Linked DNA regions of Alloacidobacterium dinghuense. The protein of the gene in region 3 interacts with the protein of the main gene of each other region in a pairwise test. Links are inferred from orthologs where the notes say so. Each region holds a gene or a part of one and is shown on either strand. Other genes may lie near its edges. The genes, in order: ftsZ, ftsA and H7849_RS00165.

What was found.
Region 1: the proteins of H7849_RS00165 (region 3) and ftsZ interact in binary tests that used the Escherichia coli proteins (3 or more experiments, as listed by UniProt). The link is inferred for Alloacidobacterium dinghuense from one-to-one orthologs.
Region 2: the proteins of H7849_RS00165 (region 3) and ftsA interact in binary tests that used the Escherichia coli proteins (3 or more experiments, as listed by UniProt). The link is inferred for Alloacidobacterium dinghuense from one-to-one orthologs.

The regions. Positions count from the first base shown.
Region 1 is NZ_CP060394.1:6,032,970-6,039,192, reverse strand. What follows is about bases 3,282-6,223. They hold ftsZ (cell division protein FtsZ), read right to left. Parts: upstream 5,443-6,223; coding sequence 4,120-5,442; downstream 3,282-4,119. Other genes in these bases: ftsA (cell division protein FtsA), read right to left, coding at 5,454-6,223; H7849_RS25420 (penicillin-binding transpeptidase domain-containing protein), read right to left, coding at 3,282-3,820. Also shown: eat (ethanolamine permease), read right to left, coding at 1-298; tRNA (adenosine(37)-N6)-threonylcarbamoyltransferase complex ATPase subunit type 1 TsaE, read right to left, coding at 426-902; H7849_RS25425 (NAD(P)H-hydrate dehydratase), read right to left, coding at 899-2,488; more of H7849_RS25420, read right to left, coding at 2,561-3,281. UniProt on the Escherichia coli protein: Essential cell division protein that forms a contractile ring structure (Z ring) at the future cell division site. The regulation of the ring assembly controls the timing and the location of cell division.
Region 2 is NZ_CP060394.1:6,031,409-6,034,631, reverse strand. Bases 1-2,999 are described here. They hold ftsA (cell division protein FtsA), read right to left. Parts: upstream 2,108-2,999; coding sequence 893-2,107; downstream 1-892. Other genes in these bases: H7849_RS25405 (cell division protein FtsQ/DivIB), read right to left, coding at 2,104-2,999; ftsZ (cell division protein FtsZ), read right to left, coding at 1-881. In the rest of the region: more of H7849_RS25405, read right to left, coding at 3,000-3,186. UniProt on the Escherichia coli protein: Essential cell division protein that assists in the assembly of the Z ring. May serve as the principal membrane anchor for the Z ring.
Region 3 is NZ_CP060394.1:37,312-43,527, forward strand. The notes cover bases 1,913-4,847. They hold H7849_RS00165 (rod shape-determining protein), read left to right. Parts: upstream 1,913-2,815; coding sequence 2,816-3,880; downstream 3,881-4,847. Other genes in these bases: H7849_RS00160 (aldehyde dehydrogenase family protein), read right to left, coding at 1,913-2,605; mreC (rod shape-determining protein MreC), read left to right, coding at 3,931-4,847. In the rest of the region: ald (alanine dehydrogenase), read right to left, coding at 1-1,108; more of H7849_RS00160, read right to left, coding at 1,121-1,912; more of mreC, read left to right, coding at 4,848-5,976; rod shape-determining protein MreD, read left to right, coding at 5,973-6,216. UniProt on the Escherichia coli protein: Forms membrane-associated dynamic filaments that are essential for cell shape determination. Acts by regulating cell wall synthesis and cell elongation, and thus cell shape.

The DNA.
Region 1 (6,223 bases), 6.0 Mb from region 3 along the record:
CAAGGTAGCCTCCAACTGGGCCGAAGGCTGCCCATGCATACGCAAACGGACCGCCAGCGTGCGGAATGGAGCAGGTCAGCTCGGTAAAGCTGAAGATAAAGGTCGCGTACATGGCCGCGATCAGGAGCGAAGTGACAAGAAAACCGAGCGTGCCTGCGTTGGCCCAGCCATAACTCCAGCCGAAGTATTCGCCTGAGATAACAAGTCCAACTGCGATGCCCCAAAGCTGCCAGGTGCCGAGCGTCTGCCTGAGGTCGTGATGCGTTGTGACGGGCGGCGATTCGATGGCGTGCGACACGCTTGAGAGTATCCGCCTTTACGGTGGACTTATGGAGGGCGCTTCGCGCCTACTAACGTTATATAGACAAAGCAGGTCTTTCGACTCCGCACTCCGTGCTGTGCTCAGGATGACAATGTAGAGAGAGTTAGTCTTTGAGCGTCAGCGTGATCTTGCGCGAGTCGCCGCCGGTGGTCTTCATCACGATTTCGCCGTTACTGCGCTTGGCCACGCTCGGAAACTTGTCGCCCCATTCCACCAATACGATGCTGTCGGGCGTGGCGATCTCATCGAGGCCGAGCGAGTCGAGCTGGCGCTCCTGCTCGATGCGGTAGAGATCGAGATGGTAGAGCATGACCGGCTCGTTTTTTCCGTGATCATGGAGGGTGCCTTCGTATTCGTGCATCAGCGTAAAGGTGGGGCTCGTCACTTCATCCGGTTCGGCGGCGTCGAGGGCTTCGGCAATGCCCTTCACCAGCGTGGTCTTGCCTGCGCCCAGATCGCCTTTCAAGATAAGGAACTTTGGTGGCGTGAGCAGTTTCGCGATCTCACGTCCGGCACGGATCGTATCGGCGGCGCTGTTCGTCTCGAACTCGTGGACCTTCGTGCCTGTGGCCTCTGTCATCGCGGCATCCCCTGTATCCAAACATACCCGCCTTTGTCGTCGGAGCGGAAGCGAAAAGCTGTTGAAAGGTGCGCAACGGTGTCAGTGGCAAGCAGGGTGTGCTCGTCGTGTTCCCACACGGCAAAGTCGGCAGCCAGCCCGTGGAGATAGACGGCGGCGTTCACCGCTTCTCCGGCTAGATGCGGATATTGCGCCAACATAGCCGCTATGATGCCGGTGAGGATGTCTCCGCTGCCACCTTTGGCCATGCCGGGATTGCCGGTGGTGTTGATGGCAATCGAACCGTCCGGATGGGCGATCAGAGTGCGCCATCCTTTGAGCACCAGCGTGACATGATTTTTCATCGAAAATTCACGAGCCAGCGCTTCGCGGTTGGCTTGAACTTCGCCGGTGCTGATTCCGGCGAGCCGAGCCATCTCTCCGGGATGCGGCGTTAAGACGCGTAACCGGTTGCGGCCATTGATCTTGCCGGGATGCTTGGCGAGGATGTTCAGGGCGTCGGCATCGAGGACCGCGGGAAGATCGGTCTTTTCCAGCAGGCCGAGAAGAAATGCTTCGGTCTCCGCCGACTGGCCCAGCCCCGGACCAATCGCGAGCACCGTTTTCTTGTCGAGAAGCTCTTTGAGCGTTTCGTCATCGAGATTGCTGCTGCTGATTTCTCCTTTGCTGCCGGCACGCAGGGGAATGGTCATCAACTCGGGCGTGATGCGCACAACCGAATCGAGGATTGGTTGCGCTACGGCGGCGGTCACCAGGCCGGCCCCGGTGCGCAGGGCTGCGAGCGAAGCCATTGCAGGCGCTCCGGACTTTCCGTATGAGCCGCCAACCACGAGTACGTGACCGAATTTGCCTTTGTTGCTCTCCGCGGGACGTGGAGTCTCGGTGATCCTCTTCGAAGCTCCCGCCCAGGTGAGGTTTAACTCGGATTCGATGGCTGCGTCGGGCGAGCCGATGGGGGCGACAACAATGGGCTGATAGGCGCTGTCGGTCAAGTTGCCGCTGACGTGCGCTGGCTTCGGAGCGGTGAAGGTCACGACCGCATCGGCGCGATAGGCGCCCTCGGTGCGATACTCGCGGGAATCCGAATCCCAGCCGGAAGGAATATCGACGGCGACGACCGGCGCGTCGAGGCTGTTGATCCGGTTGCGTAAAGCCATCGCCACGCCCTTCAGCGGAGGCCTGAAGCCGGTGCCGACGACTGCGTCGAGAAACAGGTCGGATTGATTGAGGATATCCGTGATCTGAGCTGAAGAGAGAGACTCTTCGTCCGGCGCAAGAGCAGGCGCGATTTCCATGCGCTCAAACATCTCTTTGGCGTCGCCTTTCAGGTCAACCGGATAGCCGAGCAGCAGCACCTTGACCCGGCGGCCCTCCCCGGCCAGCACGCGCGCGGCGACAAAACCATCGCCGCCGTTGTTGCCTTTCCCGCACAGAACAGTAATGTTCGCCGCGCGCGGAAATTCCTGCAGCGCGAAGCGGGCGACGGCGTGACCGGCGTTGTCCATGAGGTCAAGCGAAGCGATTCCGTAGCGGTCTACAGTGATGCGGTCGCATGTCTGCATCTCCTCTGCGGTAAGAATTTTCATGATGTAGAAATCGTACCTGAACAAAAACGGCCTCCGCGATGGAGGCCGGTCGTTTCAGAAATTTAAGATGCGCTATTCGGTGACGCCGATAGCTGTCTTGGTTGTATCCGTTGGCTGCTTCGCGACGAAGTAGCTCTTGTCCCAGAGGTTGCGGTAAAAGAGGCCGGTCAGCTCCGCGGCTTTGGGACCGAAGGTCGGGCGTCCACCTTCGAGGAAGAAGACGGTAACGATGCGACCGTACTGCGTGTCAGCGTAGGAAGCGAACCAGCCGAAGCGAGTGCCATTGTTCGAGCAGGTTCCGGTCTTGCCCATCACCGGGAACTGGTTGAAGTTGGCACGTAGCGAGCGCGCCGTTCCATATTGCACCGCGGCCTGCATGCCGTCCTGAATTTCTGGGATGAGCTTGGCAATATCAAGCGTGCGCTTGATGCGCGGCTGGAAGTTCACCACCTCTTCCGGTGTCGTCGGGTGCTGCAGGTAGTAGAGCGTTCCACCGTTGGCGATGGAGGCGACGAGCGCGCCGAGTTGCAGAGGAGTCATCGAAACGCTTTCGCCGAAGGAGCACATGCGGCCCACGCCGCCCTGGCTCTCCGGCAGCTCCTGATCGGGATAGACGCCCAGCTGCTCGTTGGGGATGTTGTAACCGGCCAGCTCGCCCAATCCAAACTGATTGGCATAGTGGCGAACGCGCTCGAAACCAAGGCGGCGGCCCAGCGTCTCGAAGTAGAGGTTATTCGAGTGCGCCAGAGCTTCGGTGAGGTTCATGTGATACGAACCGCCGAGGTTGACCGGCGTGTCCTTCGTAACAATGCCTTCATCGAGCGCGGCCAGGGCGACGGAAAGCTTGATCGTCGAGCAAGGCTCAGCGCCGCTCGACAGGGCAAGCTTCTGGTTGACCATCGCCAGTACGCGCCCGTTGCTGGGATCGATGGCGACGACTGTGCCGTTCATGTTGCCCAGCGCATCGATGGCGGCCTGCCGCACAACTGGATCTTCTCCACCGATCGAGTCGCCGTTCGTGAGATCAATATCTGTAAACGAACTACCAGTGAAGCGCTCGTAGGAGCGGTGACGATGAACTGTCGTCAGGCTGGCGCGGCGAACTCGGCCGTGACTGGTGGTCGTGGTGAGAGAAACATTTGTGACGCGGGCAGGGCGGCGGCTGTGCTGCAGATGCGAAATATGCTGCTGGGCGCTGGCCGATTCCTGCACATGCGTGCGGGTGGTATGGCGGGTGGTGTGGTGCGTCGTCGTAGTAGTTGTGTCCGCCGCGAGCGCGGCGGGTACCGCAACCAGTCCTGCAAGGAAAACGAGGTGTGCTATGCGTTTCATGAATCCATTCATCCTGAGCCCAGCTACTCTTTGAAGGCCGTTCTCTTCTTATCGGCCTCCATGCATCTTGCGCATAGAAACAGCCTGAACTTCTAACAAAAAATACTTGTCGCCCGACCAATAGTTCCGCAATGGTCCGTCCCGTTTCCATTCCGGACTAACGATCGATCCTATTTCACCACAGTTACAACCCGCATACAGCCGGAATGATGCCCCCCGGCATTACTTTTGATTACTGTACTTTAGGATGGGTTCCTGATTAAGCAAAATTTTGCTTTATCCCCATCCAATTTCTATTATTACAAACCGCCGCGACGCATGAAGGCCGGGATATCCAGATTTTCACCGGACTCCTCCTCGTGCATCAGGCCGAAAACATCCGATAAAGGCGCGGGCTCAGCGACCGCGACAGCCACCGGTTCCGGTTCGAGGATCACTTCCGGCTCGGGGACATAAACGGGCTCCGGGGCCGGCTTCGACGCCGCCGGCTTGACCGGAATCGAGATCGACCGGCGCGGCATGTCCTCTTCCTCGCTCATGAACCGGGGAGTCGCAACCGTGGCCTCAACATGGGTTTGCACCTGCACCCGAGGCAACACCGACTCGCGCAGAGCCGCAGTCAGCATGCGCTCGCGGCGCTCGGGCATTTCCTCGCGGAAGCCGGTGGCGATGACGGTGATCTTGACGTCGTCGCCCATCGATTCGTCGAGCACAGCGCCGAAGATGATGTTGGCATCTTCGTGGGCGGCGTTCTGGATAAGAGTGGATGCGGCGTTTACTTCGCTCAGCTTCAGCGTGCTTGATCCGCTGATGTTGATCAGGATGCCCTTGGCTCCGTCGATCGCGCCATCTTCAAGCAGCGGCGATGCCATCGCCGCCTGCGCGGCCTCAATGGCGCGGTTCTCACCTCCGCGTGCTGCCGTGCCCATTACGGCGTACCCCATGCCAGCCATCGTGGTCTTCACGTCGGCGAAGTCGCGGTTGATGATACCGGGGATGGTGATGATGTCCGAGATGCCCTGCACGGCCTGGCGCAACACATCGTCGGCAATGCGGAAGGATTCAAAAAAACCCGCGTCCTTCGCGACAGCCAGGAGCTTTTCGTTGGGGATGACGATCATCGTGTCGACGCTGTCGAGCAGTTCCTGCATGCCACGCTCGGCCTGCGCCATGCGGCGCTTGCCTTCAAAGCCGAAGGGTCGGGTTACGACGGCGACCGTCAGCGCGCCCATTTCACTCGCCAGCGAAGCGATCACGGGAGCAGCACCCGTGCCGGTGCCTCCGCCCATGCCGGCGGTAACGAAGACCATGTCCGCGCCTTCGAGCGCTTCGATGATTTTTTCCGAGTCTTCGAGCGCGGCACGGCGACCCACGTCTGGATTGGCGCCTGCGCCGAGGCCGCTGGTCAGCTTCATACCGAGTTGCAGCTTTACCGGAGCCTGCGAGAGTTGCAACGTCTGCGCGTCGGTGTTGGCGGTGATGAACTCGACGCCCTCGACGCGCGCGGAGATCATACGATTGACGGCGTTGCCGCCGCCGCCGCCCACGCCGATGACCTTGATCTTCGCGCCGGTGGGTAGCTGTTCGTGATACTGAATGCGGATTTCTTCTGACGGGTTCATGGCTAAGACTCCTACAAGCTTCCTGCAAAGATGGCGCGCAGCTTGGCGCGCAGACCCTGGTCTTCCGCCGCACGGGTCACGCTGGTGCGGTGGGCATACAAAAGCATTCCTACTAACGTGGCGTTCTCGGGGGCGATCAATTCTTCCGGCATACGAGAGAGCGGCACCGGCGATCCAATGCGCGCCGGGACCCGCAGCAGGCTCTCAGCGGTATCGAGCAATCCTGGCAAGTGCGAACCGCCGCCGGTGAGCACGCAGCCCGCGCCCAGCGCTTCCAGCACTCCTCCCTGGCGGAGGTTTTCTCTCAGCAGCTGAAAGAGCTCGCGGGCGCGCGGTTCAAGAATCTCACTGATATAGCGTTGCCGAACCATGCGCGGTTCATGGCCCGGCATTCCCTGCAACTCCACTTCGTTCGACGACGAAACACTGGTGACCACCGCGTGACCGTAGGTGCACTTGATCCATTCCGCTTCAGCCGCGGAGATGTGCAGGCCTACGGCCAAATCATTCGTGAAGTGATCGCCGCCGATCGGGACAACAGAGGTATGCGCAACCGAACCTTCAAAGAAGACAACTATTTCCGTGGACCCGGCGCCGATATCGATGAGACAGGAGCCCAGTTCACGCTCGTCGGCGGAGATCGTCGCTTCCGCCGCCGCGATTGCATCGAAGACCGATTCCGTCACCTCAAGACCCGCACGGTTGGCGCACGTCACGACGCTTTGCAACGCGCTGGCTGAGGCGGTTGAGATATGCAGGTTCACTTCAAGGCGATTGCCGA
Region 2 (3,223 bases), 6.0 Mb from region 3 along the record:
TGGGCGGCGTTCTGGATAAGAGTGGATGCGGCGTTTACTTCGCTCAGCTTCAGCGTGCTTGATCCGCTGATGTTGATCAGGATGCCCTTGGCTCCGTCGATCGCGCCATCTTCAAGCAGCGGCGATGCCATCGCCGCCTGCGCGGCCTCAATGGCGCGGTTCTCACCTCCGCGTGCTGCCGTGCCCATTACGGCGTACCCCATGCCAGCCATCGTGGTCTTCACGTCGGCGAAGTCGCGGTTGATGATACCGGGGATGGTGATGATGTCCGAGATGCCCTGCACGGCCTGGCGCAACACATCGTCGGCAATGCGGAAGGATTCAAAAAAACCCGCGTCCTTCGCGACAGCCAGGAGCTTTTCGTTGGGGATGACGATCATCGTGTCGACGCTGTCGAGCAGTTCCTGCATGCCACGCTCGGCCTGCGCCATGCGGCGCTTGCCTTCAAAGCCGAAGGGTCGGGTTACGACGGCGACCGTCAGCGCGCCCATTTCACTCGCCAGCGAAGCGATCACGGGAGCAGCACCCGTGCCGGTGCCTCCGCCCATGCCGGCGGTAACGAAGACCATGTCCGCGCCTTCGAGCGCTTCGATGATTTTTTCCGAGTCTTCGAGCGCGGCACGGCGACCCACGTCTGGATTGGCGCCTGCGCCGAGGCCGCTGGTCAGCTTCATACCGAGTTGCAGCTTTACCGGAGCCTGCGAGAGTTGCAACGTCTGCGCGTCGGTGTTGGCGGTGATGAACTCGACGCCCTCGACGCGCGCGGAGATCATACGATTGACGGCGTTGCCGCCGCCGCCGCCCACGCCGATGACCTTGATCTTCGCGCCGGTGGGTAGCTGTTCGTGATACTGAATGCGGATTTCTTCTGACGGGTTCATGGCTAAGACTCCTACAAGCTTCCTGCAAAGATGGCGCGCAGCTTGGCGCGCAGACCCTGGTCTTCCGCCGCACGGGTCACGCTGGTGCGGTGGGCATACAAAAGCATTCCTACTAACGTGGCGTTCTCGGGGGCGATCAATTCTTCCGGCATACGAGAGAGCGGCACCGGCGATCCAATGCGCGCCGGGACCCGCAGCAGGCTCTCAGCGGTATCGAGCAATCCTGGCAAGTGCGAACCGCCGCCGGTGAGCACGCAGCCCGCGCCCAGCGCTTCCAGCACTCCTCCCTGGCGGAGGTTTTCTCTCAGCAGCTGAAAGAGCTCGCGGGCGCGCGGTTCAAGAATCTCACTGATATAGCGTTGCCGAACCATGCGCGGTTCATGGCCCGGCATTCCCTGCAACTCCACTTCGTTCGACGACGAAACACTGGTGACCACCGCGTGACCGTAGGTGCACTTGATCCATTCCGCTTCAGCCGCGGAGATGTGCAGGCCTACGGCCAAATCATTCGTGAAGTGATCGCCGCCGATCGGGACAACAGAGGTATGCGCAACCGAACCTTCAAAGAAGACAACTATTTCCGTGGACCCGGCGCCGATATCGATGAGACAGGAGCCCAGTTCACGCTCGTCGGCGGAGATCGTCGCTTCCGCCGCCGCGATTGCATCGAAGACCGATTCCGTCACCTCAAGACCCGCACGGTTGGCGCACGTCACGACGCTTTGCAACGCGCTGGCTGAGGCGGTTGAGATATGCAGGTTCACTTCAAGGCGATTGCCGATCATGCCGACAGGGTCGTGAATGCCCGGCTGCTCGTCGAGAATGAACTGCTGCGGCAGCAGGTGGATGATCTCGCGATCGGAGGGCAGCGAGACGGAACGCGCACGGTCGACTGCGGCGCGAACATCTTCACGGGTAATCTCGCGCAAGCGCGATCCCAGGCTGACTCCGCCCCGGCTGTTCAGGCCACGAATATGCGGGCCGCCGATGCCGACAACACAGCGGTCGATAGTCCCCTGCGCCATGGTCTCGGCCGCCATCGCCGCCTTGTTGATGCAGCTTGCCGCCTGTTTCAGCTCGGCGATCAGGCCTTTGCGCATGCCGGTGGATTCGGCGATACCATGACCCCGATAGCGCAGCGCGCCATCGTGCAGCTCCGCTACCAGTACGCGCGTCTTCGCGCTTCCCACGTCGAGCACCGTCAATAGCTGTTCGGTCTGGCTCATGCGTGCTTCCTGTGGGGGTGGGCTATGGGCCGCGCCTTTGCGACCGGCTGTTTGGGCGTTGCCGCCGGCGTGGCTGGAGCAGCCGGGGCGTCCTGTGTTCCGGGTGCGTTGTCCGCCATCTTCAGGACCACCTGCCGGTCATACCGCAGGTCAACCGAAGCCAGATGCGGGTACTGCTGCTTCCACTCGGCCAGATGCGACTGGTATTCGTGCCAGCGATTGAGGAAGTTGTCTTCGCCAAAATGGAGCAGAATTTCGGAGTTGCCGGAAGAAACAAGCCCCTGGACGTCCTCGGGATCAGATATGTCGATCTCGCTCAAGCTTCTCGAGAGCTTTTCCCCGCTCGAATCGATCTCATTCATGAACTTCTGGTAAATCCGCATGCGTGGCGCGCGGACGGAAAGCGGATCGTCAGGATTGATGCCGGTGACGACCGGGAACGAATAGTGCTTAGCCGCCAAAGCTGCCGGCTGCATATCGAGAAGGACGCCGTCCGGATCGACCAGCTTGATCTTGTTGCCGATGCGCGCAAAAGCGATCGGCTGGCGCTCAACGATCGCCACGCGCAACTGGTTCGGCAAAATGCGCATGACGGTTGCGTGAGCTACCCAGGGTACCTGTTCCAATTCTTTGCGGCGTTGGGGAAGTGGAACAAAGAAGAGGTTGCGGCCGATATCGGCGCCGAAGACCGTCAACAGGTCTGCCCGCGTCAACTGGCTGTTGCCATCGATCTGAATCGACGAAGCCGAGTCGATGCGAAAACGAGGATCGTGATCGAGAAAATCTTTTGCTGCCAGCCCCACAAAAACAAAAATTGCAACCACCACCAGCGCCAGAAATCCAAGGATGACGCGCCCGGCTGTGGTTTTCGTAAAGAACGCAGGCAGAATGCCCTTCCGGACAGGCACACGCTTGCGCGAGCGCAAAAAGACCTCTTCGCCGTCCGAATCGTCTTCCTGTCGAGGGATCGGGCGTTGCGGTCGCGCGCGCGGAGGAGCAGAAGCGGGACGAAGAAATTCCTCCGCCGGTGCATCCTCGGCAAGCGCCGTGCCATTTCTGTATGCGTCAGTCTTCGCCACGCCCGAGCAAGGTCGTGAGAGTCGCCACCCAAACTAT
Region 3 (6,216 bases):
GCAGCTCGCGGACGGGCTTCCAATCTTTCTTCTGCGACTTGGCCACCGGCTCGCAGGTGAGGATGCCATCGTAAGTGTTGACGCCGTCACGAATGCCGTCGTCTTCAAGGATCGCTGTTTTTGTGCCGCGCTGCGCAAGGCGCATGACATACGCAAACGTTGCGTTTGTCAGCGCAAGTGTGGATGTGTTCGGCACGGCCGCGGGCATGTTCGTGACACAATAGTGCACCACTCCATTGACTTCATAAGACGGCTTGCTGTGGGTCGTCGGCTTCGCGGTTTCGATGCAGCCACCCTGGTCGATCGCCACGTCAACGATGACGGCGCCCTTCTTCATCTTTTCGACCATGGCTTTGGTGACGATCTTTGGTGCGGCTGCGCCCGGTATCAGAACGCCTCCGATAACGAGATCGGCTTCCTGCACGGTGCGCGCGATGTTATAGGAGTTCGACGCGAGGGTGAAGAGCTTGCCGTTGAAGATGTCGTCGAGTTCGCGCAGACGGTTTAGGTTGAGATCAACAATGGTGACTTTTGCGCCCATGCCGACTGCGATCTTTGCCGCGTTCGTGCCGACGATGCCGCCTCCAATGATGCAGACATTCGCCGGAGGCACACCAGGTACGCCGCCGAGCAGGAGGCCGCGGCCGCCCTTTTCCTTTTCGAGATACGAAGCGCCGACCTGCACCGACATGCGGCCCGCTACTTCAGACATTGGAGTGAGAAGAGGGAGCGTTCCTGCTTTGTCGCGAATGGTTTCGTAAGCGATGCCCGTCACTTTCTTCGTGAGGAGTTGCTCGGTGAGTTCAGGAACGGGCGCGAGGTGGAGATAGGTGAAGAGTACAAGTCCTTCGCGGAAGAAGCCGTATTCTTTCTCGATCGGCTCTTTCACCTTCACGACCATGTCGGCATTGCCCCAGACGTTATGGGCTGAGCCGACAATCTCCGCACCTGCAGCTTGGTATTCGTCGTCGGTAAAAGCGGAAAGCTCGCCGGCGTGAGTTTGGACGAGTACTTTGTGTCCTGCCTCGGTGAGAGCCTTCACGCCTGCGGGCGTGATGCCGACGCGGCTTTCGTGGTCTTTAACTTCCTTCGGTACTCCGATAATCATTCGTTCTCTCCCTCAGTCGATTTGTGCACGCTGCAATTTGTCCGAGTAGTCAACGTAGACTGATTTCCACGTTGTATAGAAGTCCAGAGCACCGGTGCCGCCTTCACGATGGCCGTTGCCGGTCTGCTTCACGCCACCGAAAGGCAGGTGAACTTCCGCGCCGATGGTAGGTGCGTTGACGTAGGTAATACCGGCTTCCAGGTCGCGCATGGCGCGGTAGGCGTGATTCACGTCGCGCGAATAGAGCGCGGTCGAGAGGCCGTACTGGATGCCATTCGCGATCCCGAGAGCTTCATCGAAGCTGCTGCATTCAATCAAGCTGACGACGGGACCGAAGACTTCCTCCTGCGCGATGCGCATGGTTGGTTTTACCCCAGCGAGCACTGTCGGCGCGAAGAATGTGCCGTTCGCATAGGGGCCGTCAGCGAGGCGCGCGCCTCCGCAGAGAAGCTTCGCCCCTTCGTCCTGCGCGATCTTGCTGTACTTGGTCGAGGTTTCAATCTGCTGCTCGTTGATCTGCGGGCCCATCTCGGTCGATTCGTCGAGACCATTGCCAACCTTGAGCGCTTTAGCGCGGGCGACGAGTTTTTCGGTGAAATCAGCAGCGATTTTCTTGTGCAGAATGATGCGGCTCGTTGCCGTGCAGCGCTGGCCTGCGGTGCCGAAGGCTCCCCAGACCGCTCCATCCAGCGCGAGGTCGAGGTTGGCGTCGTCGAGGACGATCATCGCGTTCTTGCCGCCCATCTCCAGCGAGCAAGGTTTGAAGTTCGCGGCCGCAGTCTGGCCGACGATGCGGCCTACTTCGGATGATCCAGTAAATGACACGGCGCGGACCCCAGGATGCGAAACGATGGGCGCGCCGGCGTCTGGGCCATATCCGGTGACGATGTTGACGACGCCTTTCGGTAGACCCGCGTCGATGAGCGTCTGGACCAGGTTGAATGTAGACAGCGGCGTGTCTTCTGCGGGCTTGATGACGCAGGTGTTGCCGCAGACGAGTGCAGGGAAAAGCTTCCACGAGGGAATGGCCATGGGAAAGTTCCAGGGCGCGATCATGCCGCACACGCCGACCGGCATGCGCACGGACATGGCGAACTTGTTCTGCAACTCGGACGGCGTGGTCTGGCCGAAGAGACGGCGGCCTTCGCCGGCCATGTAGTAGGCGGTGTCGATGGCTTCCTGCACGTCGCCGCGGGTTTCGGCGATGACCTTGCCCATCTCGCGCGTCATCTCCTGCGCATACTGCTCTTTGCGTTGCTCCAGCAACTGGCCGGTGCGATAGAGGATTTCGGCGCGCTTGGGAGCGGGAACGAGACGCCAGGTCTTGTAGGCAGCCTCGGCCGCTTTGACGGCTGCGTCCACATCTTCCGCGCCGGAGGACTGGAATTCGCCGACGATGTCATTCTTGTCGGCGGGATTGATGTTCAGGAAGGTCTTGCCGGTCTTTGCAGTGACCCACTGGCCGCCGATGAGGTTTTTGTAGAGCTCGTGTGACATGAAATCTGCTTTCGTGAGTGCGGAATAAGCCAAACTTAGCAGGATACAGGATGGCCCGCGAAGCTGCATGCAGTGAGCCATGCGTTACCGAAGATTGCGCGGCAACGCACATTCCTAGAAAAAGCCAAGAATTCCACGTGCCCGTTCGGTGCAGTAATTGCTTCGTGGCCTTACAATAGGTTGAAGTCCCTTTTTTTAAAGCATCTTTTCATGTCATCGAACGGTTTCTCTTCGCGCTCTTCGCGGTCGCACGGTCTGCGCTCGCTGTTCAGTATGTTTTCCAGTGACCTGGCCATTGATTTGGGCACTGCCAATACGCTCGTCTACGCCCGGGGCAAGGGCATCGTCGTGAACGAGCCCTCGATTGTCGCCATCAACAAAAATACGGGCGAGGTCGAAGCCGTGGGCAAGGAGGCCAAAGAGATGCTGGGCCGCACGCCCGGCAACATCGTGGCGATCAAGCCGATGAAGGACGGCGTAATCGCCGACTTCAAAGTCACAGAAAAGATGTTGAACTACTTCATTCAAAAGGCGCATAACCGCAAGATGCTGGTGCATCCGCGCATCGTGATCGGCGTGCCCTCTGAGATTACGCAGGTGGAAAAGCGCGCGGTGGAAGACTCGGCCTATCGCGCCAAGGCGAGTGAGGTCTTTCTTGTTGAACAGGCGATGGTTGCGGCCATCGGCGCGGGGCTGCCGATTACCGAGCCGTCGGGCAACATGGTTGTCGACATCGGTGGCGGGACCACCGATATTGCGGTGATTTCGCTGGCCGGCATTGTCTATTCGCGGTCGGTACGTATGGCCGGCAACCAGATGGATGAGGCAGTGATGAACTACCTCAAGCGGAAATACAATCTATTGATAGGCGAGCGCACGGCGGAGCAGATCAAGCAGGAGATTGGGTCCGCGTATCCGCTGGAGAAGCCGCTGACGATGGAGATCAAGGGACGCAACCTGATCGAAGGCGTGCCCAAAACCATCACCATCGACGACAGCGAGATTCGCGAGGCGCTGGGCGAGTGCATCTCGACGATCATGAATGCGATTCGCGTCGCGCTGGAGCGGACGCCACCTGAGCTCTCTGCCGATATCAGCGATCGCGGCATTGTGCTGACCGGTGGCGGCGCACTTATCAAGAACCTTGATAAGCGGATTCGCGAGGAGACTGGATTGCCGGTTTCGATCGCCGACGATCCGTTAGCCAGCGTGGTACTGGGGACGGGAAAAATGCTCAGCGACTTCCGTTTGCTGCGTAAGATCAAGATTGACTAGCTGTGCATCACCGGAACGCATATCGCGCGTAAGCATCGGGCATCATCACCATGGAATCCTTCTTCAGCCGTTATAAGAACGCCCTGGTCCTGATCGTGGTGCTTCTGGCACAGGTCATCGGCGTCGCCATACAGGTGCGCCGCCCTTTGCCGAAGGAGCATGCGCAGCCGGATGCCGGTGGTATACGCCTGATTCGCTACTGGGCGATCAGCTTGGTGTCGCCGCCGGAGCGGCTGGTGCATTGGCTGGGCACCAGCATTCTCGGCGTCTGGGACAACTATCTCGACCTGATCCATGTGCGGCAGCAAAATAAGGACCTTCAGTCAGAACTGCAGCGCATCCGTATCGAAGAAGGCGGGATCGTAGAGGATGCGCGGCAAGGGCAGCGGCTGCAGCAGTTGCTGGCTTTCAAGCAAAAGTACGTCTATCAGACGGTGCCCGCTCAGATCATTGGTACTTCCGGCACGGAACAGTCGCGCATTCTTTCGATTAATAAAGGATCGAAGGACGGAGTGGGCGTCGACATGCCGGTAATTACGCCCGAGGGAGTTGTTGGGCGGATTCGCGAAGTCTTTCCTCACACCAGCCAGGTACTCGAAATTACCGATCCGACCAGCGGCGCGGGCGTCATCCTTGCCACAACTCGCATCCGCGGCATCCTGCGTGGGACTGCGCTGGGCCAGCCGCAGGTGGTCAACGTGATGCCCGATGAGCGGATCAAGGCAGGCGAGCAGGTCGTGACCAGCGGTGGCGACCAGATTTTCCCGCGCGGACTGGCTGTTGGCGTTGTCGATCGCGTGGTGACCGATCCCGACCACGACCCGCTGGTGGATGTTTTGATTCATCCCGCGGCGAATCTCGCACAGCTGGAAGAAGTGCTGGTCATTACCAATATGGGCGACGTGATCACGCCCAAGCAGAAGCTGGACATGATGCAGAGTGAGGCAGCGGCGGATGCCGAGCAACTGAAGGCATCTGAGATTTTGGCGGAGCGGCTGCCGAGCCGGATCGATCCCGATGCGCCGAAGACCGATGATGAGAACAGCGACGATTCGGCGGACGCCCAAGGCGAGGGCATCGCCCGGCCGATGCGTCCACCGGCTGCGCTCCGTCCAGACCGCTTCACTCCGAATACAACTCCTGCGGCAGCAAGCCTGACCCCGGGTGCCCGCTTAGCCCCGCAATCGGAGGGTTCTGGGACCACCACGGCAAGCGCGGCAAAACCGCACGCGACAGTACCCGCAAGCGTCGGTTCGGAAAACCCCAACGTAACCGAAACCGCCGCTGCCGTGCCGAAGAAGAAAGGACCGGATCTGGTTCCCGACGATGGCAGCCGTCCGCCGTCGACAATGGCTGCGCATCCAACCACCCCGTCGTCAACGGCTAGCGCCTCCGCGCGCGAAGAGACAACAGGAGCCGCGCCGGTTCATGCGCCGATGGTAATGATGCCCGCGTCTTCGACTCATGGCCCGGCAACCGCGACCGGCAGTACCGCGACTTCCACCACCCGGCCAGCGGTCAATGGGTCAACAGTCAATGGGTCAGCGATCAATGGATCATCGGCCTCTTTCAACGGCGGCACAGCGCATACCACGAGCGCGAGCAACGGCGCCGCGACCCAGCCTCATGCGACAACAGCTGCCGGAGGCGGAGTTCCAGCTGCCACCAAGCCTGCGGGTAATTCCTCAGCGTTGAATGGCACAATCACTCATACGAATGCCACGGCAGGGAACGGCAGCACAGCATCGCCCGGAACCGCTGCTCTCCATGCAACGAACCCTCGGCCTGCCGCCGCAAGCGCGGACAACAGCGCGGGCGGTGAGGTCAAAACGAAGGTGGTAGTGGACGGCCCGCTGCCCTCAGGCGCGAAGAAGCCCCAGCCGTCCGCATCGACTGCCCCCGCGAGCCATCAAACTCCATCAGCGCAAACCCAGCAGACACAACATGCTCCAACCGCGCCGGCAGTGCAACACAAGGCGCCAGAGCTGGTTCCGGATGATGGCAGCCGTCCTCCTCCGACGATGTTGAAGCCCAAGCCGCAAACGCAGCCGACGGCTCCGGCGCAAACCCAGCCTCAAGGAGGCCGTCAGGGATGAGCAGGCTCATCGCCGCATCGCGGCGCGATGTTGAGGTTCAGCCGTATCCTCTGATCGTTTTCGTTCTGGTGCCGCTGCTGGCCCTGGGACTGCAGTCCTTTGTCTCGCTGCACTTCCAGCGCTTCGATATTCTGGACCTGCCGCTGCTCGTGACAATTTACTTCGCCATCACGCGGCGCAATCCGATTGCCGGCACCATCACAGGGGGAGTGATTGGCATCGCTCAGGATGCCCTTACTC